Regions from separate parts of the Paenibacillus hexagrammi genome, predicted to be linked through region 4. Evidence: riboswitches for the same ligand, from Rfam matches in the RefSeq annotation. Region 4 holds a riboswitch; each other region holds the start of a gene.
What was found. Region 4 has a riboswitch for cobalamin ahead of L0M14_RS04580 (ABC transporter substrate-binding protein). Riboswitches for the same ligand answer to the same signal wherever they lie in the genome.

Region 1: another riboswitch for cobalamin. It lies ahead of L0M14_RS23750 (S-layer homology domain-containing protein); the one in region 4 lies ahead of L0M14_RS04580 (ABC transporter substrate-binding protein).
Region 2: another riboswitch for cobalamin. It lies ahead of cobJ (precorrin-3B C(17)-methyltransferase); the one in region 4 lies ahead of L0M14_RS04580 (ABC transporter substrate-binding protein).
Region 3: another riboswitch for cobalamin. It lies ahead of nrdI (class Ib ribonucleoside-diphosphate reductase assembly flavoprotein NrdI); the one in region 4 lies ahead of L0M14_RS04580 (ABC transporter substrate-binding protein).

What each region holds. Positions count from the first base shown of each region.
Region 1 is NZ_CP090978.1:5,200,077-5,207,812, reverse strand. Features, by position in the region: gene L0M14_RS23770 (carbohydrate ABC transporter permease) at 1-714, opposite strand, end outside; gene L0M14_RS23765 (ABC transporter substrate-binding protein) at 803-2,173, opposite strand; gene L0M14_RS23760 (response regulator transcription factor) at 2,398-3,153, shown strand; gene L0M14_RS23755 (cache domain-containing sensor histidine kinase) at 3,080-4,936, shown strand; cobalamin riboswitch at 5,202-5,391, shown strand; gene L0M14_RS23750 (S-layer homology domain-containing protein) at 5,546-7,736, shown strand, end outside.
Region 2 is NZ_CP090978.1:3,354,033-3,361,768, forward strand. Features, by position in the region: partial or broken gene cbiE (precorrin-6y C5,15-methyltransferase (decarboxylating) subunit CbiE) at 1-890, opposite strand, end outside; gene L0M14_RS15195 (cobalt-precorrin-5B (C(1))-methyltransferase) at 1,036-2,148, opposite strand; gene L0M14_RS15200 (precorrin-8X methylmutase) at 2,157-2,807, opposite strand; gene cobK (precorrin-6A reductase) at 2,811-3,587, opposite strand; gene L0M14_RS15210 (sirohydrochlorin chelatase) at 3,584-4,705, opposite strand; gene cobJ (precorrin-3B C(17)-methyltransferase) at 4,749-6,479, opposite strand; cobalamin riboswitch at 6,653-6,859, opposite strand; gene L0M14_RS15220 (hypothetical protein) at 6,900-7,130, opposite strand; gene L0M14_RS15225 (DUF1361 domain-containing protein) at 7,158-7,628, opposite strand.
Region 3 is NZ_CP090978.1:1,121,019-1,128,754, forward strand. Features, by position in the region: gene thpR (RNA 2',3'-cyclic phosphodiesterase) at 1-350, opposite strand, end outside; gene serC (3-phosphoserine/phosphohydroxythreonine transaminase) at 490-1,578, shown strand; cobalamin riboswitch at 1,971-2,184, shown strand; gene nrdI (class Ib ribonucleoside-diphosphate reductase assembly flavoprotein NrdI) at 2,316-2,675, shown strand; partial or broken gene nrdE (class 1b ribonucleoside-diphosphate reductase subunit alpha) at 2,662-4,747, shown strand; gene nrdF (class 1b ribonucleoside-diphosphate reductase subunit beta) at 4,770-5,741, shown strand; gene L0M14_RS05100 (response regulator transcription factor) at 5,807-6,520, opposite strand; gene trmL (tRNA (uridine(34)/cytosine(34)/5-carboxymethylaminomethyluridine(34)-2'-O)-methyltransferase TrmL) at 6,664-7,128, shown strand; gene L0M14_RS05110 (AbrB/MazE/SpoVT family DNA-binding domain-containing protein) at 7,335-7,589, shown strand.
Region 4 is NZ_CP090978.1:1,001,639-1,009,374, reverse strand. Features, by position in the region: gene cobS (adenosylcobinamide-GDP ribazoletransferase) at 1-237, opposite strand, end outside; gene cbiB (adenosylcobinamide-phosphate synthase CbiB) at 213-1,175, opposite strand; partial or broken gene L0M14_RS04605 (bifunctional adenosylcobinamide kinase/adenosylcobinamide-phosphate guanylyltransferase) at 1,175-1,534, opposite strand; partial or broken gene L0M14_RS32195 (bifunctional adenosylcobinamide kinase/adenosylcobinamide-phosphate guanylyltransferase) at 1,892-1,999, opposite strand; gene cobT (nicotinate-nucleotide--dimethylbenzimidazole phosphoribosyltransferase) at 2,100-3,152, opposite strand; gene L0M14_RS04590 (ABC transporter ATP-binding protein) at 3,177-3,953, opposite strand; gene L0M14_RS04585 (FecCD family ABC transporter permease) at 3,959-4,996, opposite strand; gene L0M14_RS04580 (ABC transporter substrate-binding protein) at 4,997-6,052, opposite strand; cobalamin riboswitch at 6,216-6,412, opposite strand; gene L0M14_RS04575 (hypothetical protein) at 6,476-7,006, opposite strand; gene L0M14_RS04570 (aspartyl-phosphate phosphatase Spo0E family protein) at 7,073-7,339, opposite strand; gene L0M14_RS04565 (aminotransferase class I/II-fold pyridoxal phosphate-dependent enzyme) at 7,407-7,736, opposite strand, start outside.

The DNA.
Region 1 (7,736 bases), 2.4 Mb from region 4:
TTTCACCGGTCCGCCGTTGGTAACGACGAAGGCCGCTGTAAACTCCTGAAGGGCATTAATGGCCTGCATGACTAGATTAAAGAAAATGATCGGCGTAAGCAGCGGGATGGTAATCGTCCAGAGCATACGCACCCGTCCGGCACCGTCAACCATCGCAGCTTCGTACAGCTCAGATGGAATTTGCTTGAGACCTGCGAGGAACAGGACCATGGAGGAGCCGAACTGCCAGACTACGAGTAAACTAATTGTTCCAAGAGCTACATGAGGACTGCCCAGCCAGTTAACAGCCGGAATATGGAGATAGGACAGGGCTTGATTCACAACGCCCTCCTTCATAAACAGAAACCGCCACAGAATGGAGATCGCAACGCTGCCGCCCAGGATGGAAGGCAAATAATAAACCGTGCGGTACCAATTGACTGCTTTTCCTTTCATATTCAGGATCAAAGCAATGAACAGGGCAAAAGCCAGCTTGGCCGGAACGGCAATCAGCGTATATATAATCGTGACCTTGATGGAGGGGAAGAAATCCTTGTCGACCGTCAACATTTTCACGTAATTATCCAATCCAATGAACTTGCCCGGTTTGACAACCGTAGAGTCTGTGAAGGAGTAATAGAACGATAAGAGCAGCGGATAAAGCTGAAACCAAAGAAACCCGATCACCCAGGGCGATACGAATAACAGGCCCCAGAGGACGTTGCGCATACGCATGCTTTTCAAGTCAGATGTTCCTTTCCGTATACGGGCTAAGTGTTAAGAAGGGTGCTGCCCTGATGGACAGCACTCCTTCGCGCATCCCTTATTTTGCTTTCATTTCTTGGAGTTTGGCAGTAAAGCCTTCGTAAATTTCATCCGCTGCTTGCTGCGGTGTGAGCTGGTTGTAGATCAGCTTTTGGATGGAGTCCTTGACGACTTGAGCAAGCTCTGCATTCGTGCTGATGACGTTCGGTGAAGTTGTTTTCTTGGCGGAAGCAAGCTCTAATCCCTTGGAAATGCTAGGGTTCAGCTTACCGGATTCCTCAAGCGCCTTACGGGCAACGTTTGATGCCGGAATCCCGCGCTGTGTGGTCAGCAGCAGTGCAGCATCTTTGTCATTAATCAGATAATTGATAAATTTGGCTGCTTCCTCTTTGTTAGGTGAGTCTTGAGCAATAGCAAAGCCTGTGCCTGCAACAGTAGGGTTACCCGATTGGACGGCGCCCGGATTCTCAGGGAATGCGCTGACACCGATTTTGGCATTTTGAATAGCTTGCTTATACTTGTCGATGGCTTGAACGTAGTCGAGCAGGAGGCCAATTTCGCCTTTTACCCATTTTGGATTTTGCTCCATCTTGCCGACGAATGCTGTACTATCGCCGAACGGCTCAATAGCGCCGCTTTTATACAGATTAGATAAGTAGGCCAGGCCGTCGGTTAGCTGTGCTTTATCGAAGCCAGGAGTGAAATCGTCGTTCACCCAGCCCTTGCCTGTTTTTTGCATGATATACGGCTGAAGAATCAGCTTGTTAATCACGTCGATATCAGCAGTAAGCAGGTAAGCATCTTTATCCGCTTCATGGACCTTTTTACCTTCCTCGATCAGCTTATCCCACGTCCACACGGTATCGGCGGGAATTCCATGTTTTTGCATAAACTCTTCATTAACGATGGTAGTAGCCGCAAACATCCCCGACGGAACCATGATTTGCTTGCCTTTATAAGCACCGTAATCCTTCAGTGCGGACTCCGGAATTTGCTTCATATCAATGAGGCTGCTGACGGAATTCAGATCCAGCATGAAGTCGCTCATATCCACGGACCATTCATACGTGAACTGAAATAAGTCGGGAGCGGTTTTGCCGGCGAATTGCGTAGCGAGCTTTTTGTTAAAACCATCAAAGCCCATATATTCCGCTTCGATTTTTACATTCGGATGCTGCTTTGTATAAGCGTCGATGGCAGCTAGCGTTGCCTTATGTCTGGAGTCGTTGCCCCACCAAGCAAAGCGCAGTGATACGGGCTTACCGTCGGTAGAAGCACCGCCTGAACCGGTATCGGCAGAAGCGCTGGGAGCAGTGGAGGCTTGACCGGAGCCTGCGCCTGAGCCGGAGCTGCAAGCGGATAATATAGTTAATGAGCTAAGCAATACGACACACATTTTGGATAGACTAGTTAGGTTTCGGTTAAACAAAGTTACGTCCCCCTGTCTTGTAGTGAATTTCGGGCCCAAACTCAAGGTAACATGAATCCGTTTTCATAAAAAGGGCTTTCATTTTGGAACATGGCGGTTTCATTGCTCGATTTCTTTGGAAAAGGTATCATATCTTTAGATTATTCGCTTCCATTGAGCCAATTTATACCGTCATTCCTTTTTATATGTACGAGGGGCTATAATGAAGAGAGGAGGCTTGAATCATGTACAAATTAGCGTTTGTTGATGATGAGACGACGACTCGAGACACGCTTTGCAGCTGTTTTCCATGGGAGCAGGCCGGATTCGAAATTGTGGCTCAGCTTGGAAATGGAATGGAAGCGCTTAAATATTTGCTCCAGCATGAGCTGGATGCGATCCTTTGCGATATCAAAATGCCCGTCATGAGCGGGATTGAGCTGGCAAGGGAAATCCATGAACGTAAACTGCCGGTGGAGGTAATTCTGCTCAGCGGGCTGCGGGATTTTGAGCTGGCACGCCAGGCGATCAGCTACGGCGTTCGGCATTACATGGTGAAGCCGGCTAAATTCAAAGATTTGCACGATGTTCTCATGCAGCTCAAGCGGGAATTGGATGAACAAAAGGGAGGGGCAGCTGAGCCTGACTCCGACATCCCCACGCAGGTGGAAGTGAACGAACAATCCCTCGATCCTGTCATACAGCGCATGCTTCACTTTATTGAAGTCGAATACCGAACCGTAACCCTGGAGGATGTGGCGCAGTTTGTACACATGAATCCCAGCTATGTGAGCTCCTATTTTCGCAAGCTTACGGGTCAAAAGTTCTCCGATTATGTGCTTGGGATTCGGATGAAAAAAGCGGCTGAGCTTTTGCGGGAGCATCGCTGGAAGGCGCTTGAGGTCAGCGAAATGGTGGGATATGCGAATGCGAAAAATTTTATACGCGCTTTTAAGCAGTATTACGGGAAAACGCCAGGGCAGTTCAAGCACGAGCATTAAATATGTCAAGCAGAGTGATGCAGCTTTAGCGCGAAAATTTTTCGCAGACAACCTGAGACGAGTGATCGTGCTGTCGCTCATTCCTCTGACCATACTAGGCTCCTTGTCCATCTTTATTACAGTTTGGTACATCCGCGGCTCTGTGGAACAGAACAGTGAAAACCGGCTGAATCAAATTAATCAGCTTACGGAGGTCATTCCTGCAGAGCTTGATTCTTTAAGTCTTTCCTTTGACAAGGATCCAAAGATCAAACTTCGGTTGAAAAATATACTCAATACGACTTCGTTTTCCTTTGAAGAGGTAGAGGCACTGTTTTATTTGCGCAACGTCATTGATGTTCCGGCTAATTCCAAATCTTACATCCATTCCATTTATATTTATTATGAGAATTCGCAAGGGCGGTTTTTAAGTTCGCGTGACGGCATTGCCCAGATGGATTCGGTGCTGGATACGAGCTGGTACACCTTTTACCAGTCCAAGGTATTCAGTGGAGAAGAAGAACTGGTTACACAGCCTCGCGAGCTAGTGGCCAGCTCTGACCCTAATGGCACCACGCAGGTGCTAACCGTGTATCAGCCGTTCGGGGGACTTAATGAGGACGGGCATCCCCGCGGCGTGATTGTGATGAATGTCCTGCCTTCCTATTTCGCCAAATCATTGAATTTGTTTAACGACTGGCAGGGCAGCTATTCGTATATCGCAGACCCAAGCGGCGATCCGCTGATTACCTCTGACAGCTTCGGAGGCAGCATCCCGCTGCCAGAGTCTGAGCAGCTAGCAGAAGGGCATTTGATCCGCTCTTCCTTAGGCGGCGCTTTAGTTACAATGAAGCAATCCCCGCGCCTGGCTTGGATAGCCGTATCCGTCATCCCGACCAAAGCGTTGTACAGCCTTCCGAGGATGATCGTGTACATTACCTTGGCGCTATCCGTGTTCTCCTTGCTGCTGAGTATCATCTACGCTCTCTGGATCACTAGGAAAAATTACCGACAAGTTACGCAAATCGTCCATGTGCTGGAGCATGCCGATCGCCATGATGACACCGTCCCTGCCATGCCGGACAAGATTCAAGACGTGTACGAGCTAATCGTCAAAAATATTCTTGATACGTTCCTGGAGCAAAAATATTTGCGCATCCAGCTCTCCGAGCGGCAGGCAAAGATGGAACTTTTGGAGCTTAAAGCGCTTCAGTCGCAGATGAACCCTCATTTTATGTCCAACACTTTGCACTCGATTTACTGGAAAGCCTTCCAACTGACGCGTTCACCGAATGATGCGTGCGTCATGATCGAACAGCTCAGCGACCTGCTGGAATATGCGCTGCGGGGAACGGATGATGCGGTAACGCTGCACGATGAGCTTGCCAATGTGAGAGGCTATATCGAGCTGCAGAAGACCCGATTCTCGGATCGCTTGCAGGTGATCTGGGACACGAGGGCGGAGATGAAGGACTGCCGTGTCGTGAAAATCAGCATGCAGCCGCTAGTCGAGAACAGCATTCATATCGGTCTTGCTGCACAAGACCAACTGGCTGTTAAGGTCAAGTGCCGCATGAATGGTGCAAATTTGCATGTTACCATCATCGACAATGGACCGGGAATACCGCTTGAACGGCTGAAGCGCATTCGCGCGTCGTTTGAGTCAGACTCTATGCAAGGCAAGCATGTAGGACTCTTTAATACAAGCAAAAGGCTAACGCTGCATTACGGCGCAGGCAAGTGGATGCGCGTTCTTAGCAAGGAAGGGAAGGGTACGGCCATTACGCTGATTTTTCCGCAGTAACTACTAGAGGCGAGATCAAAGTGCTAGTTCTGCAACTCTGTGTAAAATCAGCGAAGTAACGCAGGATAACAAAACCAAAGAGCTGCCCACCTAAACCAGGGCTAGCTCCTTTTTGCATGTGCATCAATTTCATTGAAAGTGTCCTGTTGAATCTTCTGAGTGCTCGGTCATTTGAAAATCCTCTCGATTTTTGTCAAAAATTCACGAAAAAACCTTGGACGCCAATCCAAGCGCATGGTATTCTTTTTAGTGATTAAAAGTGAACCGTATGCTAAGGCCTTTCAGTCCGCATTCGGTAACCAAACAGGGAAGTCCGGTGAGAATCCGGCACGGTCGCGCCACTGTAAGCGGGGAGCTGCTTTCAAGATGTCACTATCCTTTTTAAGAAGGATGGGAAGACGGGAGATTAGCTACGATCCGCAAGTCAGGATATCTGTTGAATGTCAGTACCATCGCCTACGCGGGAATAGGAGAGGGGGAAACGGCTGCATGAGTGTACTTCCTTTTGTACATCTATCTGGCCAGCTAATCTATGCGTAAAGCGTAATCAGCAGCCCTTCTTCATGTTGGGGTGCTTTTTTATTTCACGGAGAGAGGACGAAACAACGGATGGAAAGAAAGCAAGTCGTACAAAAAGTAAGCATGATCCTGCTGATCTGGTGTTTGCTCATTTCCGCTTTTAGCGGAGCTGTGCCGGTGTATGCGGATCAAGGAGATCAAGGGACTGTAACCGTCCCGCAAGCGATAGAGGATGCAGCTGGCTATCTATTAGCAGCGAACGGAGACAACATTACCGATTGGGATGCCTATGCGCTAGCGAAAGCAGGTAAGTCGGTACCGGCATCGTATTTATCCTCGGTCAGCAGTCAGGTCGGACTAAAAAACGGCCAATACAACAACGTCACCGATTACGCAAGGATAGCACTGGCCGTGAAGGCTGCAGGCGGTAATCCCGAGCAGGTTGTAACGGGAACCGGGACGTACAATCTGATTCAGAGCATCTATAACAGCGATGTACTGACGGCGCAAGGCAGCAACGGTGCGATTTATGCCCTGCAAGCCTTAAGCAGCGGAGCGTACAATATTCCGTTAACAGCGAAGTGGAAACCGGATAAAATCGCAGCGTGGCTGCTCACGCAAAAGAACGCCGACGGCGGCTTCCCGCTCTCGTCAGGTGGCGATAGCAGCATCGATATCACGGCTTCGGCAATTAAAGCCCTTTCCGTGTATAAAGACTTGCCAGTTGTCCAGCAAGCGATTGAAGGCGGCGTTCAATGGCTCTCTTCGAAGCAATTAGACAACGGAGGATTTACCGAGTACGGGGAAAATTCCGAGAGTACCGCACAGGTGATTATTGGACTTTCCGCAGCAGGTGTAGACGCGCGCAGCGCCAGCTTTACCAAAGCTAACGGAAATCCGCTCAGCTATCTGTTTACCTACCGCAGAAGTGACGGCGGCTTCGTCCATCTTACAAGTAGCAGTGCTTCGGATACAGGTGCAACTGGTCAGGCTTTAATGGCATTAGTGGATTATGATGCGTTTACCGGGGGCAACAGCGGGTCGTATGTATCTGTACCCGTCATCGGCGGTGGGTCATCTTCGGATGCGAGTGTGACGGTTCACGTCGCAGGTCCGGCAGGTATTTTGGCCGAAGGAGCGGTGACGGCGAGTAATGCGTTTGATGCGGCTGTGCAGGTTTTGCAGGCTTCGGGCGTATCATTTGATGCAGATGGAAGTCATTATTTCCATGCCGTTAACGGCATAAGTGGAACCGGTAACACATGGTGGTATTACAACGTTAAGCGTCAAGGATCATGGGATTACGCAACCGTTGGTGCCACCAACATGCACGATTACCAACTGCGTGCTGGCGATGACGTGTATTTGTACTACACAGGGTATAGTACAGCACTCGTTCAGTCGATCACGATAGACCCTGCCTTGCCCGTTGCAGGTGAGGCGGTTACAGTAACGGTTTATCAATCCGTGTATGATTATCAAAACCATCAAGAAAATATCAAAGAGGCTGAGAACGTCTCTGTGGAGATAAACGGGCAAACCGTGCAGACAGACACCTACGGTGTCGCTCAATTCCCCGCCGGTTTTTCCGGTGGAACCTATCAAGCAGTAGTGTCAGGTTATCAGACAGGGACTGCACCTAAGATCGCTGCTGCTTCCAAGTCTTTTGAAGTGGGCACAGCTATGATTCAAATTGAGGGTTCATCCCAAACTTTTGCTGTGGATGCGGCGAACTCGCCTAATTTGTTGGATAGTATCGAAAACATCCTGGTAGAGCATCAGATTCATAAGCACATAGATAACGGGTATCTGCAATCCATCGAATCCGATGCCGATGCATGGAGCTACGCGATCTACAGCCAAGGCAAATGGACCATTCCTATGGTAGGGATGGCAGACTATACGCTTCACCCAGGTGAACGAGCGGTCGTTTACTTCAGCGGATTTGATACTGACTGGAACTCGACCACTTTCCTGGTCAATTCCATAACACTAAACCCTTCGCAGCCGAAAGCGAACGAATCTTTCACCGTAAATATTCTAAAAACATCCGGCTTCGACACGCCTTCACCAGCGGAAGGCGTCCAAGTAAAAGTCGGCGGACTAACAGCGGTAACGGACAGCCAGGGCACAGTTACATTCGCGGGTCTGCCTGCTGGATCGTATGATATGGACATCTCAGGGTACAAGGCGAACAGCACTCCGATCATTGTCCATATGTCGCAGCCGATTACCATTCAGCCCCGAGTAGACGGAGGCACGAATACGGGAGGAAGCCCAA
Region 2 (7,736 bases), 2.4 Mb from region 4:
GAGATCTACTCGAAATTTCCGGCAGTTATCCAAGCAATTTTGCAAATCGTCAGCATTTTTCTCAATCGCGAATACTTGTCCGTACTTGGCTATTTTGGCAGATTCAATGGCCACCGAGCCTGTACAAGTACCAATATCCCACACGACACTGTCTGCTTTCAGCCGCATTTGGCTCAGACTCAGAACGCGAATTTCTTTCTTCGTAATCAGCCCTTTATCCGGCTTTCGCTGTGCGAATTGATCATCCTCGATGCCTAATGTCCACTCCGGGCCAGCTGATTGCCATATCAGGAGCATCACATTGAGCGGCGAAAATTCCGCTGCCGTAAGCTGCTCCAATTCGTACCAACCTGTGCGTTCGCTATCGCTGTCTAAATTCTCGGCAATAAATGCCCGGTACTCCGTCATTCCGTAGGAGAGCAGATACCTGGCAATCTCAGCCGGTGTGTTCGTATCATCGGTCAGCAGTGCGATTTTGTGCTTGCCGTCTATTCGCTGTATGAGGCCTTTCATGCTGCGGCCATGTACACTGGTGATGTAAGCGTCCTGCCAGCTTTCCCCGATGCGGGCGAAGGCTAGTTGAATCGAGCTGACATTTGGATAAATCTCTATCCCGTTTAGCTTCTTCGAGGCGTATCCTCCTATTCCATAAAAGAGAGGATCACCTGTAGCAAGAATGACGGTTCTCTTCTCTGTTCCTGCGATCGTCTCCATCAACGCCTGCAGGCTTCCTTTAATCACGATTTTCTCCCCTGAAAATCCGGAAAGAGAGCTAGCTGGCGTTCCCCGCCGACTAATACCTCGCACTCCTCTATCCACTTCATATACAGAGGTAACAGGCTCTCTTTCCCATTACCGCTGATACCAATCATTTTCATTGTGCCGCTCATTCGATTCATCCTATCTGTGTATAATGCCATTCAAAATGATAATAGTTTTCGGAGCTGATTCATGTATCTTGCTATCCGGTTATGTGGATCATCTAGCGTGTAAACGTTGACAACCGTTATACGATGCCACACCGCTCGTACAATGCTACAGAGCCTGTGGCTCTCTTCGAATTGAGGACTGACCCAGCAGCTCTGCTTTCATGGAAATGATGACGGTTTCGATTTCATCGAAGCCTCCGCCCCCAACCTCCAGAAGACCTGCGCGGCAGCACCTTTCGCATAAACGTTCAAAATAGCGGCGATGACCGCTTGCCGCCATCAGATCGCCTACCTGCGCCGCTGTGTTGGCGTTTCGGATTTCTTCAAGTAAAGTGTCGGAAGCTTCTGACTCTACTGCTACCTGTGCCAAAAAATTAAAATCAACCGGGGCACTCTTGGAATGCACCATCATCACTCCCTGAGCAACCTTGGAGAATTTCCCCATCATCCCGACTAGTGTCACTTTGCGGACTCCCTGCCTCTGGCACTGCGTCAAGGCGAAGCCGACGAAATCGCCCATTTCCACAAAGGCTTCCTCTGGAAGATTCGGATACATGCTGATTCCGTAAGTCTCCGTGCGGCCACCTGTGGATAACACAATATGCTCACAGCCGCATTTGACGGCGACGCGGATCGCCTGAGCTACACTGGCTTTATAGGCAGCTGTTGAGAAAGGTACCACGATTCCCCGTGTGCCTAAGATCGAAATGCCGCCGATGATACCAAGCCGCCCATTGAGCGTTTTCTTGGCGATTTCTTCGCCGTCAGGCACAGAGACGAGCACGTAGACGCCGCGCTCCATCTCGTACTGCTCGAGCACCTCTTGCACGGTCTCGCGAATCATTTTTCTCGGCACGGGGTTGATCGCGGCCATGCCGACCTCCACGGGGAGGCCGGGCTTCGTGACGCGCCCGACGCCGATGCCTCCGTCGATCGCGATGCCGGGCTCATCGCGCCAGCTCACGCGCACGATGATCTTAGCGCCGTGCGTCGCGTCAGGGTCATCGCCGCCGTCCTTAATCACGGCGGCCTCGCCCCACAGCTGCGTGTACTCGCAGCTGTGCAGAGCAAATGCGACCGTATCCCCGATCGGGATACGGATGCGCACTTCCGCTTGCGGCGCCTGCTCGATGAGCGCCAGCAGCGCCGCCTTGGCTCCTGCGGTCGCGCAGGAGCCTGTGGTGTAGCCATGGCGGAGCGGCTTCGCTTGCTCGTCCATGGCCTGTTTTACCCCATCCGCGCTGCGAGGATGGACAGCGCGTTCACGGCAGCCACGGCGACCGGACTGCCGCCCTTGCGGCCGATATTCGTGATGAACGGAATATCGAGCTTCGCCAGCTCCTCCTTCGACTCCGCTGCCGAGACGAAGCCGACCGGCACGCCGATGACGAGTCCGGGCTTCGCAACGCCTTCTTTGATCAGGCGGATCAGCTCCAGTAGCGCCGTCGGCGCATTGCCAATGGCAAAAACACCGCCTTCCGCCTCTTGGATCGCTTTGCGAATGGAAATAATCGCACGTGTCGTGTTGAGCCTTTTGGCTTCCTCGATGACATCTTGATCGGATATGTATACTTTGACCTCGCCGCCGTACTGCTCGATGCGGGGCTTGCTAATGCCCACCTGCACCATTTGCACGTCGGCAACCAGAATTTTCCCAGAACGAATTGCTTCAACGCCAGCTTCAATTGCTCTGGGATGGAACCGCATGCTTCTTCCCAGTTCAAAATCCGCCGAAGCATGAATTACGCGCTGAACGACCGGATATTGTTCCTCTGTGAAGCTGTGCTCACCAAGCTCTTCCGTAATCATTTCGAAGCTCTTCTCCTCGATTTCCTGCGGCTGAACGGTTAGCGGTTTAAAGTCCGTATGAAATTCCATGGTCTATGCCTCCTTAAAAATAAGCTGTCCGATATGCTGCAGCACACCGTCAAAGTCTGCGTACTGGGTCCCATATTCCAGCCCCGGACGGCCGATCACAATGCTCTCAATGCCCATCTCCAGCGCTGCTTCCAGCTTCTCATCCACCGCGCCTACTTTTCCGCTTTCTTTGGTGATCATCAGTGTAACGTTATAGTGGGCGTATAGCGCTTGATTCAGCTCTTTGGAAAAAGGACCTTGCATCGCGACAATGTTCCTCTGCTCCAATCCCAGCTCTTCGCATTTTTCCATATTGTCCTTGCGCGGAAGCATACGGGCAATTAATGTTGTATCAGGCAGCCCTAACAAGCGCTTCGCAAAAATGCCTAGGGTTTTGCTGCCCGTCGTGAGCATAATATTGCCTCTTCTTTGCGCAGCTTCTTCCGCCGCTGCTTGGTAATCATCGACGATCGTAATGAGACCACTCTGTTCGTAAGTTAGACTTTGGCGCTCAAAGCGAACGTAAGGAACCTTAGCTTCCTGCGATGCCGCTATCGCATTCTTGGAAGCCTCCTCCGCAAACGGATGTGTAGCGTCGACCACGGCACGGATGCATTTATCACGAATGAGCTCCTGCATCTGTTCCGCTGTCAATCTGCCGGTCAGGACAGGAAGTCCTTCCATCTCCATGCTTTTAGCTGCACTGTCAGTAACCACCGTCGTCAGAATTGCATGGCCTTCAGCTCGAATTTGGAGTGCGAGCTCTCTCGCATCGCTTGTTCCGGCTAGGACAAGAATCATATCTTTGTACCCCCAATTTGAACGGGGATGCTGTCTTGCAGCTGTGTATGGTCGTGTTCGTGTTGTTCGCTGTGTTCCTCATGGTGATGATCTTGGACGTGATCACGCTCGTGCACATCCGCATGACGGTGATGATGATTATGTTCAAGGCCAAGATTCTCCTCTTGGTGTTGATGGTGGTGTTCATCGTGCTCTTGGTGATGCTCTTGGTGGTGTTCATGGTTGTGCTCACGATGATGATGATGGTGAACATGTCCATGGTCATGATGGTGCTCATCATGAAGCCCATGGTGATCATGATGATGATCATGGTCGATATGCTTCATCGCTTCCAAACGGTACTGACACATATCGCAGTTCATTTTCACCTCATCCTGGACGGCCTCTAGCGCCCGGCTTATGAGAATTTCCTTCAGAATCGGATGGAAGCCGAAATAGGGAGCAAGCACAAACTCATGGTTTACATACTTCTCGCCGTACCCCTCAACCAAACTTTCCATCCTTTGAATCAACACACCCGTGAACAAGAAGTACGGGAGAATCACAACCTTCTTTGCTCCAAGTCGGATACATCGTTCAACACCTTCATCAATCAGCGGAGCCGTTACCCCGATAAAGGCGGTCTCCACCCATTTGACCTTAAGGCGTTCCCACAAAAGCCGAGAAATTTTGAACAAATCACTGTTTGCGTCTGGATCGCTGCTTCCGCGTCCTACGACGAGGAGAGCCGTGTCCTCTTGCTCCTGCTCCACTTGGATCCCAGAGTCAAGAATCCGTGAGGTTAAGATGTCAAGAATTTGATCGTGAACACCGATTGGTCTCCCGTAGGTGAACTGAACTTGCGGATATTTCAGCTTCGCTTCGTCGATCGCTGCAGGAATATGGATTTTGGCGTGTCCGGCAGCAAATAATATAATCGGTATCACGATCACACGTGATGCTCCTTGCGATATACATCGTTCAATTCCTTGTGAAATCGTAGGCAGAACGAACTCCAAGAAACACGTTTCCACTAAAAAACCATTCATTCTTGCAGAAATATCAGCTACAAATTGCCTGACCTCTTCATTACCTTCTTCATCCCTGCTGCCATGACCAACAAATAAAACTGCATTCATATCTCGTTCTCCTCCTGAACTTCTATTGCAAATGATCCAAGCATTAATCCCCGCAGGCCGCATTTTCGATGACAAAGCCTTGCGCTTCCTGATGTCGGTACCCTTCGATCTCCTTCACCCTCTTATAAAATTTATGGAATCTTTCATTCGGATGTCCTTCTGTCTTGTATCGTTCAACGATTCGCGCTACAAGCTCGACAATCTCTCCTGGCTCGATTCCTTCAGCTACAGGCTGGGCAGGATGCGCGTTTCGTCCCACCGTTTTGCCCCCAAGAAACAAATCAAACTTTTCTTTCCTGTACACGATACCGATATCCTGTTGTACAGCACCGTAGCATGCCATCCCGCATCCGTTAAAACCTATCTTTAATTCTTTGGGAACCTCGAGATTGCCGACTCGCTTATGAATGGCCTCTGCATAAGGAATGGATTCACTTTTTTCCAGATTACAAAAATCACAAGCTTTGATTTGCGCTAGGTCTCCAATAGGAGAGAGCAGAAGTCCCAGCGCTTCAAGCTCCTCTGTTATTTCTACCGGATTCTCCGTTTGAATTCTTACGATCAACTGATGATGCGGCGTGTATTCCATATCTCCGCGATCCCCAAGGATTTGTCCCAAAGCTACTAACTGTGTACTGCTTAGCTTTTTATTGGCAATTCCAGGGCTAACCGCGAATTCAAAGATTGATTTCGTCGCTGTCACCGCCGATTGTACTTGCGTTTGTGCTCGTAGTTCAGCTGATATTAGTGTTTGTGCCTGTAGTTGTGCTGGTAGCTGCACTGGTGCAGCACACGATTCTTCTCCTTTTCCTCGGGAAACGAGTTGGAGCGCCTCCACAGCCAGTTCATGTAGATTTGGCCTTACCTGCAAAGTTTCATCGAACCCCAGCGCCGGAACTAACGGCTTTGTATTCCTTGATTCTCCGATTACCTGTGACGCCTCTTCTTGTGCAAGCGCCCAAGGCTCTGCCTCCGCTTGAAGTCTTTGATGAGGCTTCAGAGGCTGAATCTCTGCTCCAAGCGTATATTTGCGCTGATAGCCTCTTGGCGTAATCATGAGCCCGTCGTAATTTTTAGTGCTTGAATTGCCGATGATGATGGTGGTCAACATGCCAATTTCGTAGTTCAACATTTCAGATAGCGTCGTGACGATGACATGCTCCCGATCCCGATACGCACTCTTGACAATACCTACGGGCGTATCCGGTGAACGATATTGAAGGAGGATTCTCTGAGTCTCCACGATCTGCCTCGTCCTTCTTCCGCTGCGCGGATTGTACAAAGCGATAACAAAATCGGCCTGCCCCGCCGCCTCAACTCTTTTGGCAATGAATTCCCAAGGTGTAAGGTGATCACTGAGGCTAATTGTGCAAGCATCATGCATGATTGGCGCCCCAAGCAGCGAGCCTGCAGAATGTAGAGCGGAAATACCCGGGATGACCTCCACTTCAACCCCTGCAGACCGTGTCCAGCCCTGCTCCATCAGCACCTCATAGACGAGTCCAGCCATTCCATATACACCTGCGTCACCGCTTGATATGACTGCTACCTTCTTGCCTGAATTAGCCTGCCGGACTGCCTCTTGCGCTCTGCTGACCTCCTCCGTCATGCCTGTTCGAACGATTTGTTGTTCTGTGAGCAGGCCTGAGATCAAGTCCACATATGTGTTGTAGCCAATAACGACCTCACTCTCTTGAATCGCTTCGCGTGCCCGCCTGGTCATATGTTCAAAGCTTCCCGGACCGAAGCCGATAATCAGCAACTTCCCTTTCATATCTTCATCCCCTCTCACAAAATTGCCCGTCTAAAACCCAGTTTCACGATATGTAAGCATGAAAAAAAGCACTTCCAACACAGAATCATGTTAGAAGTGCTTGGTTAGCGCGCCAAAAAAGAAGAAAAAAGGAGCAACCGCTCTCTAACACTCCCTAATTCCTCGTAGGGTTTGCAGTGTTGATAAACCAGGCAGGTCTCCTGACTTCGATTACCGTCTCTTCGCGTCTTCCCGGAGCAAACGCTCCAGTGACTTTCGTGCGAAAAGATGCCGAAATAATTCGGCCATCGTTACAGTGGCGGGTCCGTGCCGGATTTTCACCGGACTTCCCTTTTAACCAAATGAAAGGTTCATTTGGCACCTGATTCCAAATATGCAATTAGAAATATCCTATCATCAATACTATCGCTTGTCTACGCATTATTCATAGATTACTTGGTATAAGCCCTCTAGCAAGCTCCTATAATCTAATGGATTATATTCAATTTCGGAGAAAGAAACATGAATCACCTTATTCGACGTTTTTACGACGAAAAAGCTTTTTTCGGTGTTTTCAGGATCTATGTACGTATAGCAATCCAACTGCGTGCTTCCTGTCTTTTGCTGAAGGAATTGCGTAGCTTCCAAACTGTGATTTGCATAGCTAGGCATATTCTGCCCTCCTTCCCAGAAAAGTCGCTATCTTCTATATCGCAGCATGGTATATACCATCAGATAGGAACAGCACATGACGAGCATCATGGCACAGATAAAAATAAGCGAACTGCTTGACTCTATCGTATCCAATGAGTCTTGTACAATCTCTACAGGATCGCTCACAATATCCCAACTATTCCAACGCAAAAAACGTCCCAGAAAAACCCCTATACTGCACAAAAACTGCAAAACGCCGACAAACAGCCACGCGGTACGTGAGCGAAATTTCTCCATGAACATCTCGTGAACAATGTACAATGATAATAATCCTGTTAACAGAGCGGTAAATGCCGTCAGCGCGTTAAGCAATATATCATATTGGATCGGAATTGAGGTTTTTAAGTACGTCAAGTGAACGATGTCAGTAATGATATAAGGGGAGTTGGGATAAAATAGCAGCCAGAATGCCAGTCCAAATAAAATGCCGAAGCGGAAGTCCGCTTTTTTTGCCATGCATATCGTACGACTAAAGCTGCCACAAGCGGGATCCAAGCCAAAATGAGATTAGGCAGAATCAGCCAATGGTAGAGCGTGCTGTGCGACCATATGATCCTTAATAGC
Region 3 (7,736 bases), 120 kb from region 4:
TCGCGCTGCAGCCTGTGCAGCGCATCGAGGTCGCCGGCGACGCCCGCCCACAGCACCGACGGCGCCGCCGGAGGGCCGAACACGCCGAGACCCTCGGCGTGCAGTGTGAGCGGCGGCTGCGCCGCGGCCAGCTGGCGCAGGTCCTGCGCCAGCGCATCAGTAGCCTCGGCGGAGGTGTCGCCGAGGAAGAAGAGCGTAACGTGGACGTCCTCAGGGTGCGTCCACTTCTGGAAGGGCAGCGCTGTATGGGCGCTGCTTCGCCATGCCTCCAGAGCTGCCTTGACGGGCTCTGGAGGGCGAATGCCGACGAATAGTCGGAAGTCGGCTGATTGTGCTGTCGTATTTTGCATTGATATCCTCCTGATGAAATGGAATTTGCGAACACAGCGGATGCTCTTCAGCTTAGCATTTCCATCTAAGGTTTTACTTGATGCGTGAAGCGAATCTTGCTATCATAGCCATAATACAAAAGCAAAGGTGTGGTTATTCATGGGAAATCGGGCCTACAATTTTAATGCGGGGCCGGCGGCTCTTCCACTCGAAGTGCTGCAGAAAGCACAGGAAGAGCTTGTCGAATTCAAGGGAATTGGCATGTCGATTATGGAAATTTCGCATCGCAGCGCCGAATACGAGCAAGTACATAATGAAACACAGCAGCTGTTGAAGGAGCTGTTCGGCATCCCGGACGGGTATCAAGTTCAATTCCTGCAAGGCGGCGCAAGCACGCAATTCGCGATGATCCCGATGAATTTCTTAAAGTCCGGTAAGGTGGGCAGCTATGTTCTGACAGGAGCATGGGCGGAGAAGGCGATTCAAGAAGCAGGCTTGTTTGGAGAGGTTGCGATCGCGGCCAGCTCCAAAGAACAGAAGTTCATGAAAATTCCTGATTTGAGCGAAATCCAGATTCACCCAGATTCGGCCTATCTTCATGTAACATCCAATGAGACCATTGAAGGCGCGCAATTCCAAAGCTATCCGGAGACAGGAAATGTGCCGCTGATTGCTGATATGTCCAGTGATATCCTTAGCCGTCCGGTAGATGTATCCAAGTTCGGCATGATCTATGCCGGTGCGCAGAAGAACCTGGGTCCATCCGGGGTGACAGTTGTCATCATCAAAGAGGACATGCTTCAAGATCTGCCGAAGACGATTCCGACGATGCTGCGTTACGAAATTCATGGTAAGAACAATTCCTTGTACAATACACCTCCGGTTTATTCGATCTACATGGTCAACCTTGTTCTGAAGTGGATCAAGGAGCAAGGCGGTCTAACTGCAGTTGAAGCAAAGAACCGTGAGAAAACAGGCTTGATTTACAGCGCAATCGATCAAAGCGGCGGCTTCTACCGCGGTCCAGTCGATGCAGGAAGCCGTTCCATGATGAATGTGACGTTCCGCCTGCAGGATGAAGAGCTTGAGAAGAAGTTCATCAAGGAGACGCAGCAAGAAGGCTTTGTCGGACTGAAAGGTCACCGCAGCGTTGGCGGTCTGAGAGCTTCTACGTATAATGCCGTGCCATACGAATCCTGCAAAGCACTGGCTGATTTCATGGTAGACTTCCAAAAGCGTAATAGCTAATTTTGTCGTAGCTTGTAAACGGCACTTAAAAGACTACCCTCGTTCGTACGATCGAACGAGGGTAGTCTTTTCTCTATATCTAGTATGTCAATCCGTAGATTTCCAAAAGATTTGTGACACTCCTTATCCCCACTTTATCCCCAATTCCTCCAGGGAATATCCCCATATATGGGGTGAGAATTTACTGTCCTTCAAACCGGATGAAGCCAGATACAGCAAGGATTCGCTTGAAATATTCATTTGTCAATCCCTAAATATGGAAGGCATTATCCACATATTATGTACTGAATAGTAGGTGGGTTATACCCAACATGACACTATTTTATAGGAAATCTAAGTCGATTTTCTCATTGACAAGCACAATATATTGATATAAATTTGAATCTATCAACTATATATCGTAATGAACAGGTGCTTCTAGTTTCATAGAAACGCAGCAGCTTAATAGGGAAGTCCGGTGCAAATCCGGCGCGGTCCCGCCACTGTTAGGCAGAGCTTACGTCTCACAAGCCACTGGTTTGCTTAGGTTTCTTGGACTGCAAATCGGGAAGGCGGACGCTAGCCATGACGCCAAGTCAGGAGACCTGCCTGTTCGTTGACACACCCCTACGGTTGATAGGAAGGTGTCCTGACTCCCACTAGATGTAGTAGTATGTACTCGTCCATATAGTGGCGTATTCGGTCCTTCAAGCATGCCGAATGCGCCATTTTCATGTGCCAAAAGGAGACAAGTTTCGATGCTGATTGCTTACGATTCGAAGACAGGTAATGTTCGCAGGTTTATCAAAAAAGTAAATTTGCCGGCCGTTCAGATAGATGAAGCGTTGAGGATGGACGAGCCGTTTGTGCTTGTAACCTACACAACGGGCTTTGGTCAAATCCCGGAGAAGGTCTCTGGCTTCTTGGAACGGAATCATGCCAGACTTCAAGGCGTAGCAGCAAGCGGCAATAAGAATTGGGGAGACGGTTTCGCCAAGAGCGCCGACCGTATTGCAGAGAAATACGGAGTTCCGGTGCTGAGTAAATTCGAATTGTCCGGAACACGTCAAGATGTACAGCGATTTGTTCAGGGGGTGCAAGCAATTGCGGCATATTGAGTTAAACAACGAGCTGTTGCAGCGTGGTGCCGATGGCTTCTTTCAATTGGAGAAGGATAAAGAAGCAGTTCGCGTATTTATGGAAGAAGTAAATCACAACAGCATGAGCTTTCCCGACACGGCAAGCAAGGTTCGTTACATGATCGAACAAAACTATTACGAGGATGTGTACGAGAAATATTCGGCATCCGAGGTTGAAGATATATACAAGATCACGCACGACTATCAGTTTGAATTCTCTTCTTATATGGCGGCTTCCAAATTCTATACGGATTATGCATTACGAAGCGATGACAAGACGCAATATCTGGAGCACTATGCGGACCGTGTGGCGATTGTAGCGCTTCATTTGGGGCGGGGTGATGTACATACAGCCAAAGATCTGGCCAAATCCATGATGGAGCAGAGGCTGCAGCCTGCAACGCCTACCTTCCTCAATGCCGGCAAGAGCCGCAGAGGCGAAATGGTATCCTGCTTCCTGCTGGAGATGGATGACTCCCTTAACTCGATTAATTATGTGCTCGGAACCTGTATGCAGCTTTCCAAAATTGGCGGCGGAGTTGCCGTTAACTTATCCAAGCTGCGCGGTCGCGGAGAGTCGATTAAAGGCGTTGAGCGTGCGGCTAAAGGCATTATGCCTGTCATGAAGCTGATGGAGGATGCATTCTCCTATGCGGACCAAATGGGTCAACGTAAAGGCTCAGGAGCTGCCTATTACAATATCTTCGGCTGGGACGTCATGGAATTCCTGGACAGCAAAAAGATTAACGCTGACGAGAAGACGCGTTTGAAGACATTGTCAATCGGATTAATTGTTCCTAATCAATTCTACAAGCTTGCTGAAGAGAACCAACCTCTTCACGTGTTTGCTCCTTATACCGTTTATAAAGCATACGGTCAGCATCTGGACGACATGGATCTCGATGAGATGTATGACGTACTACTCGCAGATTCTCGAGTGAAGAAGAAAGTCGTAATGAGCGCTCGTGAGATGCTGGTAAAAATTGCGACAACACAGCTGGAATCCGGCTATCCATATATTATGAACCGAACGAATGCGAACTTGGCTCATCCGCTGAAACAGATCGGCGCCATCAAGATGTCCAATCTGTGCACGGAGATTTTTCAGCTTCAAGAGACTTCTGGAGATCGGTGACTACGGCGCTGACAATATCATTCGTCGTGATATCAGCTGCAATCTGGCATCTCTTAACATTGCGAATGTGATGGACTTGAAAAAGCTACGCGAATCGGTGCACGAGGGCATGACAGCACTAACGGCTGTGAGTGACATGACGACAGTTGCTAACGCCCCTGGTGTTGCCAAGGCGAACCGGGAGCTGCATTCTGTTGGACTAGGTGCGATGAATCTGCACGGTTACTTGTCCAAGAATCGAATCAGCTATGAAAGTGACGAAGCCAAAGACTTCGTGCGCACCTTTTTTATGGCTATGAACTACTACTCCATTGAGAGAAGTATGGAAATCGCCAAGGAAAAGGGCAAAACCTTCGACGGCTTCGAGCTTTCGGAGTACGCGAACGGAAATTATTTTGAACGATATATCCAGACCGATTACCGGCCTGTTACTGATAAAGCGAAATCCTTGTTTGAAGGCATGCAGATCCCAACTCCTGACGACTGGAGCAGGCTGAAGGATGAGGTGCGCGTTCACGGGTTGTACCATGCCTACAGAATGGCTATTGCGCCTACGCAGAGCATTTCATATATTCAAAATGCCACGTCGAGTGTAATGCCGATCGTAGAGCCGATTGAAACGCGCACGTATGCGAATTCGACGACGTATTATCCGATGCCGTTCCTGGCACGGGACAATTTCTTCTTTTACAAATCCGCCTATCAAATGAATCAATTCAAGATACTAGATTTGATTGCAGAGATTCAAACGCATGTGGATCAAGGAATCTCGACGGTTCTGCATGTAAACAGCGACGTTACGACAAGAGAGCTTGCTCGTTACTATGTTTACGCTGCACGCAAAGGACTAAAATCGCTCTATTATACACGAACCAATCAGCTATCCGTTGAAGAATGTATTAGCTGTTCGGTATAACGGGAAGGGGAACAAATCGAACATGAGCAGCATCAAGAGAGCCGTCAACTGGAACAGACCTGACGATGATTTCACCATCACATTCTGGAATCAAAATATTATGCAATTCTGGACGGACGAAGAGATCCCGCTATCCGACGACAAGATGTCCTGGATGACGCTCAGCCCGGCCGAACAAGCGCTGTATATGAAGGTTCTGGGAGGGCTTACGCTGCTCGACACGATGCAGGGCGGCGTTGGTATGCCGAAGATTCTGGAGCATGTGGAAGGCCTGCAGCGTAAGGCTGTGCTCAGCTTTATGGGGATGATGGAGCAAATTCACGCCAAGTCGTACAGCAGCATTTTCACAACACTTTCTTCCACAGAGGAGATCAATGATATCTTCCAATGGGTGGAGGAAAATCCTTATCTTCAGTTTAAAGCCAATACCATCTCCCGCTATTACGACACGATTGAGACGCGTAAGCAGTTGTATATGGCGATGGCGGCATCGGTTCTCTTGGAAAGCTACCTGTTCTACAGCGGATTCTTTTACCCGTTATATTTGGCCGGACAAGGCAAGATGACCAGCAGCGGTGAGATTATTGATTTGATTTTACGTGATGAGAGTATTCATGGTCTCTATGTAGGCGTTCTTGCACAGGAAGTGTACGACGAGCTCAGTCCCGGGGAGCAGGACGAAGCCTATGAGGAGCTGAAAGGGCTTCTGGCAGAGCTTCACGCTAACGAGGAGCGTTACACGGAAGAGTTGTATGCCTCCATTGGTCTAGCTCAGGATGTGAAGGCGTTCTTGCGGTATAACGCGAATAAAGCCTTTATGAATCTAGGTCTGGATCCTGAATTCCCGGATGAGGACATTAATCCGATTGTTCTTAACGGGCTGAGTACGAAGACGAAGCAGCATGACTTTTTCTCAAAAAAAGGCAATGGCTATGTACGAACGATTCATGTGGAGCCACTTAGCGATGATGATTTTTCTTTTGATGATATGTAGACCGCAAATAAATAAGCTTATTCAGGTCAGCAGTACAGCTGATTTTGAATAAGCTTTATTTTCATTTAGGCCAGAGATTCCTTGACCGCGGGTTCTGTCAGCTTGTATCCGACATTTCGGATGGTCACGATATATTGCGGACTGCGGGCATTGCCCTCGATTTTGTCACGGAGATGTGAGATGTGTACATCGACTATGCGGGTATCACCGAGGAAGTGGTAGTCCCAAACCCCATGGAGCAGCTGCTGGCGGCTAAGCACCTTGCCACGATGCTTGCAGAGAAACAGCAGCAATTCGAATTCTTTTGGAGTAAGCTCTATGGGTGAACCGGCAACACTAACCTCTCTTTGATCAGGAAGCACACAAATCTGTCCGATTTGGATCGGTGCATCTTCATTGGCGGATGGAAGCGCTTGAATTCTGCGCATAATCGCTTGGATTCTGGAGACCAGCTCTTGCGGGCTGAACGGCTTCGTCATGTAGTCATCGGCGCCGTTATCAAGCCCTGCGATTTTATCTGTCAGGTCCTGCATGGCGGTGAGCATAATGATCGGAACGAGATTGTTCTGACTTCTCAGCTTTCTGCAGACCTGAAATCCGTCCATCTTCGGCAGCATTAAGTCGAGAACAATGAGATCGGGGCGAAAGGTTTGAATCGCATCGAATACAGCCTCACCATCGTAAACACAATGAACTTCAAAGCCTACTAACTTTAAGTTGAATTCTATGAGCATGGAGATGGAAGGTTCGTCATCCACCACTAAAATTTTTCTTTTCATCGACGGGTCGGCTCCTTTAATCGAATGATAAGTTTATTATGAAGGGGTTCTATCAACGACATATTAAGAAAAAGTTATCGCTATGTTAAATTGATTTCCTGCATGTCTTATAATAGGATAGAGAGTGAGGTGAATTAACGGAAATGGCTTTTCATATTGTACTCGTGGAACCGGAAATTCCGGCAAATACAGGAAATATTTCGCGCACATGCGCTGCTACAGGCACACATTTACACTTGGTCAGACCGCTTGGATTCGATACGGATGATAAGACGCTAAAGCGTGCAGGTTTGGATTATTGGCACTCGGTTAAGCTTGAATATCACGATTCGTTCGACGAGGTACTCCAGGCTTATGCCGGTCACCGTTTTTTCTTTGCAACAACCAAGGCGAAGAAACGCTACACGGATTTCGAATTCCAGGACGGGGATTTCTTTGTGTTTGGGAAGGAAACGAAGGGCTTGCCTGAGTCTTTGCTGAATCAGCATCCGGAAACATTGATGAGAATGCCGATGTCGGATGCGGTACGTTCGCTAAATTTGTCTAATTCGGCAGCTATTATCTTATATGAAGGACTTCGTCAGACCGGATTTGTTGGACTTACATAAAAGGATAATATATCTGACAGTAGTATGTAGGGATTCGCTCGCTGTAAGACAAAAGTCTTAAACTCTAGAATTATAAAATAATAGCCAAAACTAGAAGGAAATTCATAAAAAATGGCGAATAGGTAACATAATCAATGCGCTTACATCAATTGATGTTAGTTCTAGAGTCATAGTAAACGGAGCAGAAGAGAGGTGAAAGTCCTATGATGAAGCCTGCAGGAGTTGTACGTAAAGTTGATCAATTGGGACGAATTGTATTGCCCAAGTCGCTCAGAAAGAGATATCAAATGAACGAAGGAGACCCTGTTGAGATTTTGGTACAGGGCGACCATATTATTTTGGAAAGATACCGTCCCAAATGTGTCTTTTGTGGAAACATGGACGGAGTCAGCGAATTCAGAGATCGCCATATTTGCAGCGTGTGTCTCGGGGAAATGAATATGCTGAGATCGAAAGTATAAGGTTCAACTAAATGATAGGAAAGAAAAAGCATCGTCTCTATTGAGAAACGATGCTTTTTTTGTCGGACGTTGCAAGAGCTTTACAGACCACTAGTTTTGTCCTCGTTATAAGCGGCTGTCAACATCGCAATGATAAACAACGCGAAA
Region 4 (7,736 bases):
CCACATGGCCAAGAGGATGACAGCTGCCGGAAAAGGAGGCAGCAGATGCTTTAAGACCACCTCTGCTCCCCATAGCAACAGACCAATAACAGCACCGGCCAGAGGGTAAAAGATCACGCTGCGGCGGAAAATTCGCTCCGTATATTCAAAACGCAGCGGAACGGGCAGCCGAGTCAAAAACTGAAAGGCTGCCGCCAAAGCATGCAGCCAGCCTACAACAACCATGCGAGTGCGCATAGCAGCCCTCCCATCGCAACAAAACTGACGCCGTACAGCATCCGTACGGCGGCTGCAATATCCCGCTGCGTCCGCGGTCGCAGCGGCCAGCCCAGGCGTGCGCGCTCGCTCGCGACGCCGCTGTAGACATTCAGCCCGCCCAGCTCAATCCCGAGTGCCCCGGCTACCGCCGACTCGGGAATTCCGCTGTTCGGGCTGGGGTGCAAGTGCGCGAAGCGGCGAATCGCAGCCGCCGCTCTTCTGGCTGAGGCGCCCGGCTGCAGCAGGGCGACGATCACAAGCAGGATCCCGGCGATACGGGCCGGGACCCAGTTCATCACGTCGTCCCATCTAGCCGACGCCCAGCCGAACCGGCGGTACTTCTCGCTCTTGTAGCCGACCATCGAATCCATCGTATTCGATGCCCGGTACAGCATCGCAAGCGGCGCCCCGCCGATAAGCGCGTAGATCAGAGGAGATACGAATGCGTCCACGATATTCTCCGCCACCGTCTCTACGACGGCCCGGGTCAGCTCTTCCTCGCCAAGCCGTGTCGTATCCCGCCCTACAATGTAGCCTGTATAAGTGCGTGCGTCCTCCAAATTACCGCTTTGCAAGGGTGTAGCAACTAAATAAGCCGCATCTTTTAGACCCTTCACTGCCATGGTCGTGGAGATCAGCCAGGTCGAAACCAGATAGCCCAGCCATTCATGAACAGATTTGGCTGCGATTACAAAAGCCAGCGTAACCGTGAAGCTAAGAAGCACCGTTGATAGCGTTAGCAGTACACCTTTGGCCTTTAGCGCGCCCCCTTGCAGCAGCCTGCGCTCCATAAAGCTGATCCATCTGCCGATATAGATGACCGGATGCGCCAGCCATTTGGGATCGCCGATCATCCAATCGACGACGATTGCGGCAGCTGACATCAACACGAGCTCCTGCCACGAGTACAGCCACATCAGCAATCACCCGAATTCGCAGTAGCGTCAAAGCTGTACGCCAGCCGCTTCAGCTCGACTGGAATGCCCGCTGTGACGAGGAACACCTCGTCACAGACCGCAGCCAGACGCTGATTCATGCGTCCGGCGCAATCACGAAAGCGTCGTCCCAGCGGGTACTCCGGCACAATGCCGTCACCCACCTCGTTGGTGACGAGCACCAGGTGTTCTCTGTAGGAGGACACCGCCTGAACAAGCTCCTCGATGCGCTCATCCACCTCGCGCAGCCCGTCCTCACGGCTCTCGCAGCGCAGCATCCAGTTCGAGAGCCACAAGGTCAAGCAATCGACCAGCACCGCCACCGGCTGTTGGTCCTGTACGCCTCCATACGGCACGCCAATCCCGCCCTTGACCGCTTCGCCTTCGCTCACGCCTCCGTCAACCTGCCGACAGGACTCCGCCCCCGCTTCAGGCACGCTAAATGGCACTTGCATTGATGCACCTTCATCAATACGTCCAGGTTCATGCTTACAAGACGACTTCTCCGCGTCAGGCACACTACATGCGCCTTGCATCGATTCGCCTTCACCCACTCTTCCGGCTGTATGCCAACTAGACACTGCCCCCGCGTCCGGCACGCTACATGCGCCTTGCATCGCTTGACCCCAACCGCTCGCCGCCTGCAGCTCGCGCAAAAGCTGCGCCAGCTCATACGGCTCTTCCCGGGTTTCCCAAGGAAACCCGGATTCCAGCCGCTGCCGGCGGTGCAAATCGACCCGCTCCCTCATCTCTTCATCGTAGATGTGCGAGGTCGCGATATAAATGCCGCTCTGGCAGCGATGCATCGCTAGCCTCTCAGCAAAGGCACTCTTACCGCTGCGAGCGCCGCCAGTCACTAACACTGCCATATATGTTCCTCCGTTTCCTTCATCCGCCTCCGGGGGCTTAAGAGCGCGATACACCGGCGCTCTCGAAGGTTGCCATTTCCCGCATAATTTTGCCTGCAGCGTCAATCAGGTTGAAGCAAAGCACAGCGCCTGTACCTTCGCCAAGGCGCATATCCATGTGCAGCATCGCTTCCAGTCCGATCGCCTCCAGCAGCCTTCGATGTCCTTGCTCCTGTGAGAGGTGCGAAGCAATCAGATATGCTGCGCTAAGCGGAGCCAAGCGAGTCGCGACAAGAGCTGCGGCGGATGATATAAATCCGTCAATCACGACCGGACAACCATGCTTAGCCGCACCTAGAATCACGCCGACCAGTCCGGCGATCTCCAAACCGCCAATCTTGGCGAGCACATCCAGGACATCCTCACCAAGCGGGTCATGGACCTCCAACGCTCTTTGGACAACAGCTTGCTTATGAAGCCATGTCTCGTCATTGATCCCAGTCCCCCTGCCTACAGCAAGTCCGGCTTCAAGGCCGGTTAAAGCGCACAGCAAAGATGAGCTTGCCGTCGTATTCCCGATTCCCATGTCTCCCGTCGCAAACAAGGTGTAGCCTTTACGAACGAGGTCCTCCACCACCTCGACTCCGGCCATAATAGCCCGCTCTGCTTCCTCGCGAGTCATCGCAGCCTCGCGCACCATATTGCGCGTACCTTTACGCACCTTTTTCGAAACTAGCTGGGGATGCTCCAGATCGGCATTCACACCGACATCGACACAGACGACGTCTGCCCCAGCTTGTCTCGCCAATACATTGACCGCTGCTCCTCCTGCCAGGAAGTTCATAACCATTTGGGGGGTTACCTCGGCGGGAAACGCACTAACTCCCTCTTCGCATACGCCGTGATCTCCTGCCATGACGACGACAGCCTTTTTCTCAAAAACCGGCATCGTCTCCCCAGTTATACCCGCCACCTGTCTGGCTATCTCCTCCAGTTTACCCAAGCTTCCTGGCGGTTTGGTCAGCTGATTCAGATGTCCCTCTGCACGTGCGATGGCCTCCTCTTGAAGGGGCCCAATCCCTTGAATCACTTGTTCTATGTTTGACATCATGCATTTCTCTCCCTTTCAAGTTCATCACTTACCAGGCTGAAGCAAAATTTGCGGAACCTGCACCACCGGATGACGCAGCACCACCGGCTCCGTATCATAGATGCTTTTAATCATCTCACCTGAAATCATCGCCTCGGACGTTCCAATTCCAGCGATTTTCCCATCATGCAGCGCCATGAGGCGACCGCAATATAAAGCAGCAAGATTCAAGTCATGCAGCACCGCTACCACGGTTAGTTCCGTTTCCCGCTGCCATTCTTGGATATAGTCCATCATCTGGATCTGGTAACCGATATCCAAATAGGTCGTTGGCTCATCCAGCAAAAGCAGCCTCGGCTGCTGAGCCATAACCTTTCCCAACGCCACACGCTGCCTCTCTCCTCCGCTAAGCTGTTCCAAGGTGCGACCTTGAAGCCGCTTTAGATCCAGCTTTTCCAAAATCGAGTCTACTAGCTGCCCGGCCTCAGGGACATCATCTCCAAGCCAATTTTGAAACGGGTATCGGCCCATCTCGACGATTTCTCTAACAGTAAATCCCACAGGGGGCAGAGCATCTTGCTGCAGCACCGCTACACACCTGGCAAGCACTTTGCGCGAGTAGTTTCCTATCGGCTTTCCCTCTAGTCTAACGCTGCCCTTCATGACAGGAATAACGCCCGATAGCGTGCTGAGCAGTGTCGTTTTGCCGCTTCCGTTCGGTCCGATAACGCCAAAAAACTCACCTGGGTGAATATAGAAGCTTACTCCTTCCAGAACATTCCGCTTCTGAAAGCTTTGCGTCAACCCTTCAACCTGTATCATGAGATTCACCCTCTTTGCTTCTTTTTATCGCGGTGGAGCAAATAGGCAAAAAACGGGGCTCCTAAGCACGCGGTGATCACACCTAAAGGAATTTCTGTGGGACTTAGCAGCGTCCGTGCCAGCGTATCGGCCCAAAGCACATATATGCCTCCACCGATCATGGAAAGCGGTATAATCAACCGGTAATCCGGCCCTACAAGGAGTCTCACCAAATGAGGAATAATCAGTCCGACAAAACCGATTACACCAGCCACCGATACCGCAGCAGCCGTAACAAATGTAGCGACAATCAACACAATCAGCTTAGTCCTCTCGACGTGAACACCTACATGAGCCGCTTGCCTTTCTCCGAGTGACAGCACATTCAAAGACCTTGCGTACCCTGCTAGAATGCAAATACCGATCATCAAATAGGGAGTGATCGTCAGCGTATAGGACCATCCCCGCATCGCTAAGCTTCCCATCAGCCAAAACACGATTTCATTAATGACCTGCTTCGATAACGAAACCATGAAAGAAACAATCGCTCCCAAGAAAGCCTGCATAATCACACCGGACAAAATGAGCGTCTCCAACTTCAGCATTCCGTCCGTTTGTGCCAGCTTCAATACAACAAGTAGGGAAGCAAGCCCTGTAGCAAAAGCGACGATAGGAATCGACCACTGCCCGAACCAAGCATATTGTAGCCCGAAATAAATCAGGAAGGCCGCACCGACTGAAGCACCTGACGAAACGCCCAGCGTGTACGGATCTGCGAGCGGATTGCGCAGCACACCTTGGAAGGCAGCGCCAGCAATGGACAGCGAAGCCCCGACGAGAATGCCAAGTATAACCCTGGGCAGCCTTACCTTCAAAATGATTTGCTCCGAGGAAGCCGGCCAGTTGGTCTGGATATAATCTCCGGACCACGGGAGGTGCTTGCCTATAATTGCCGCTATCTGCAGCAAAGGCAGCTGTGCTGTTCCGATAGATAGACTGACTAGAATAGAAAGAAGAAGGAGTACACTCCCTACTCCTCCCCAAATCGCCAGTTTTCTTTTCATTTATTTCACCAATTCAGGATAAATCGCTTTCGCCATGGCAACCAATCCATCCGTCATTCTCGGCCCCGGGCGGCTGAGCAGATTTTGATCGATTCCGACTACGCGATTGTTCTTGATAGCGTCAATTTGGTCCCATCCACTGCGGCCGCGAATAATTTGATCGAGCGATTTTCCGCTTTTATCATCAACAACCCCTTTAGAGAATAGAATCACATTGGGATTTTGCTGAATGACCTTTTCCTCACTGATCTGATGCCAGCCTTTGACATCCCCAGCTGTATTGACGCCCCCGGCAATTTGAATCAGCTCGTCCATAAACTCGCCGCTGCCGACCGTCCAGCCTGCGCTGAATTCAATGTATACTTTCTTCTTCGATTCCGGCTTGACACCTTTCACAGCATCCTCGACCCTTTGACGGTCAGCATTCATTTTTGCCGCAACCTCTTCCGCTTTCTCCTGATGGTCGGTAATCTTCCCGAAGGTCAGCACATCGGCGATTGCATCATCCAACGTTTTCGGCTCCACCTTGAATACTTTTAGATTCATAGCCCGCAGCTTCTCCACCACATCCGTCTTCATGGATACACCAGTAAAAATGATATCCGCATTGGCCGCAATCAAAGCTTCTTCGTTCGGTTTTGTGATGCCTCCCATTTTGGGCTTGGTTGTCGCTTCAGCCGGATAGTCATCAAAATCCGATACGCCCGCAATCTGATCGCCTAGCCCAATTGCAAATAACCCTTCGGTTTCAGCAGGCGACACGGACACAATGCGCTGCGGCGCTTTTTCGAAGGTAAACTCTTTTCCTGTAGCATCCTTAATCGTGAGCGGATACTGCGTTTTCTTAGCTGCAGACGGCGCAGCACTCGCTGACGTGTTTACCGGCGGAGCGGACGATGCTGGGCTCGCTGACGCATTTGCGGCCGAAGCCGTTTCCGTTGATGGTGCAAGCGGCTCCTTCTTCGTCTCATTCGAATTACCGCAGCCGGCCAAACTAATTGCAGCCACAGCGGCTAATCCTATGAGCGCCGATTTCTGAAGGTACGGTTGTTTCATTCTCTGTTTCCCCCTTTACTTTGCTTTTTCTTCCTTCTCCACACGCAAAACCGCACAAAAAAACCCTCCGTTCCTATGAACGAAGGGGACGATAAATCGAGTCAGATGCCTATAAGGCTGCCACTGTTACCAGATTTAACGCCAACCTTTTCCTCGAAGGAAGTCGTGTACGGCACTACAGGCAGGTCTCCTGACTTACGGGCATCTGGTTCCCCGCCTTCCCGTTGTACAACAGTGGCATTAGGGGGAACTTTCCCGATTTTACAGTGGCGGGACCGTGCCGGATTCACACCGGCTTCCCTATTAAGCGGCAGTACTTTCATGAAGAATACTGCCCGCACCTATAGCTGCATATTATGAATGACCATAAAATCTCTTGTAAATTATAGATGAGTTCTTTCGAATGTACAAGCGGGTCTTCTGCTATTTTTCGGCAAGAATCTTCATGACCTGCTTGGCCTCATCCACTTTTTTGAAATTCTGCGGAATGAATGCGACCAGGCCTTTGCCATCCATGCCTTGTTCTTTCAGCCATTTGTTGCCTTCAAGCGGAATCCCGTACAGATGCTTCTCTGCAGGCTTTCCTTCTTCTTCGGCTATTCCCAACACTCCACCCGGGTAATCCTCGGGACTCACGATATCATCTAACTGCACAAAGCCGGCTTGCTTTGCCAGCAGCTGAAACTGCTCATCGCCCAGTATAAAGATTCCGTTACCTGCTGCTGCAAGCTCCACAATCATTTTTTCCATAGAAAAGATCGGAACCGCAACGACTTGAATGGTGGGTGCCTGTCCGATTTTTGCCGTTAGAGAAGTCTGCAGCTTTTCGCCGACATCACTTGGGAATCCATTAGGTCCCATTGCAAAAATCGGAACATCTGGTTTAGGCCCTCCGCATCCGGCTAACAGAACCATCATCATTACAATGCTTACCAGCAGCAACTTGATTTTCATACCTTTTCTCTACCCTCCATAAGTGTAAGCACGATGCTTCCTCATACGGCAATAAAAGCCGGCTTATCACCGACTTTTACGACCTTTGTTCATATATTCGTTTATTTTATGATCGAGCACGGTACTGAGCTCAACCACCACATCCGAGGTCATTTCTTTACCTTCGATAACTAGCTGCTCCAGCATAAGCCTAAGCGTATGAATCTCTTCTTCGAGAGGAGTAAGGGAGGCGGGTTTCTTCGCATGCTTGAATAACCAACTGCGACCCGAATCGTTCTCGCGAATTTGAAAATGTTTTTTATACGACGTAAGTTGATATTCCATAAAAGCCATGCTCATCCCTCCTTACTTCCAGAATACCAGTTTTTGTCCACAAAGAAAATAATTTTTTTAAAATATTTTACAATTTTTTGAGAAATTGTCCAATTCTCTCAAGCGCTTCGTTAAGCTGGGATACACTATACGCATAAGAGCAGCGCAGGAAGCCTTCTCCACCTAATCCAAAGACATGCCCGGGAACAGCCGCAACCTTAGCCTCATACAGCAAACGCTCAGCGAATTGTTCGGAGGTCATGCCCGTTGCAACAATGCTCGGGAAAGCATAAAACGCGCCCTGCGGTTCATGGCATTCCAAACCGACCTCGCGGAACCCTTTCACAACCAAGCGGCGGCGCTGATTGTACGATTCCATCATACGGTCCTTCTCTTCCAGACCATGCTTGAGCGCCTC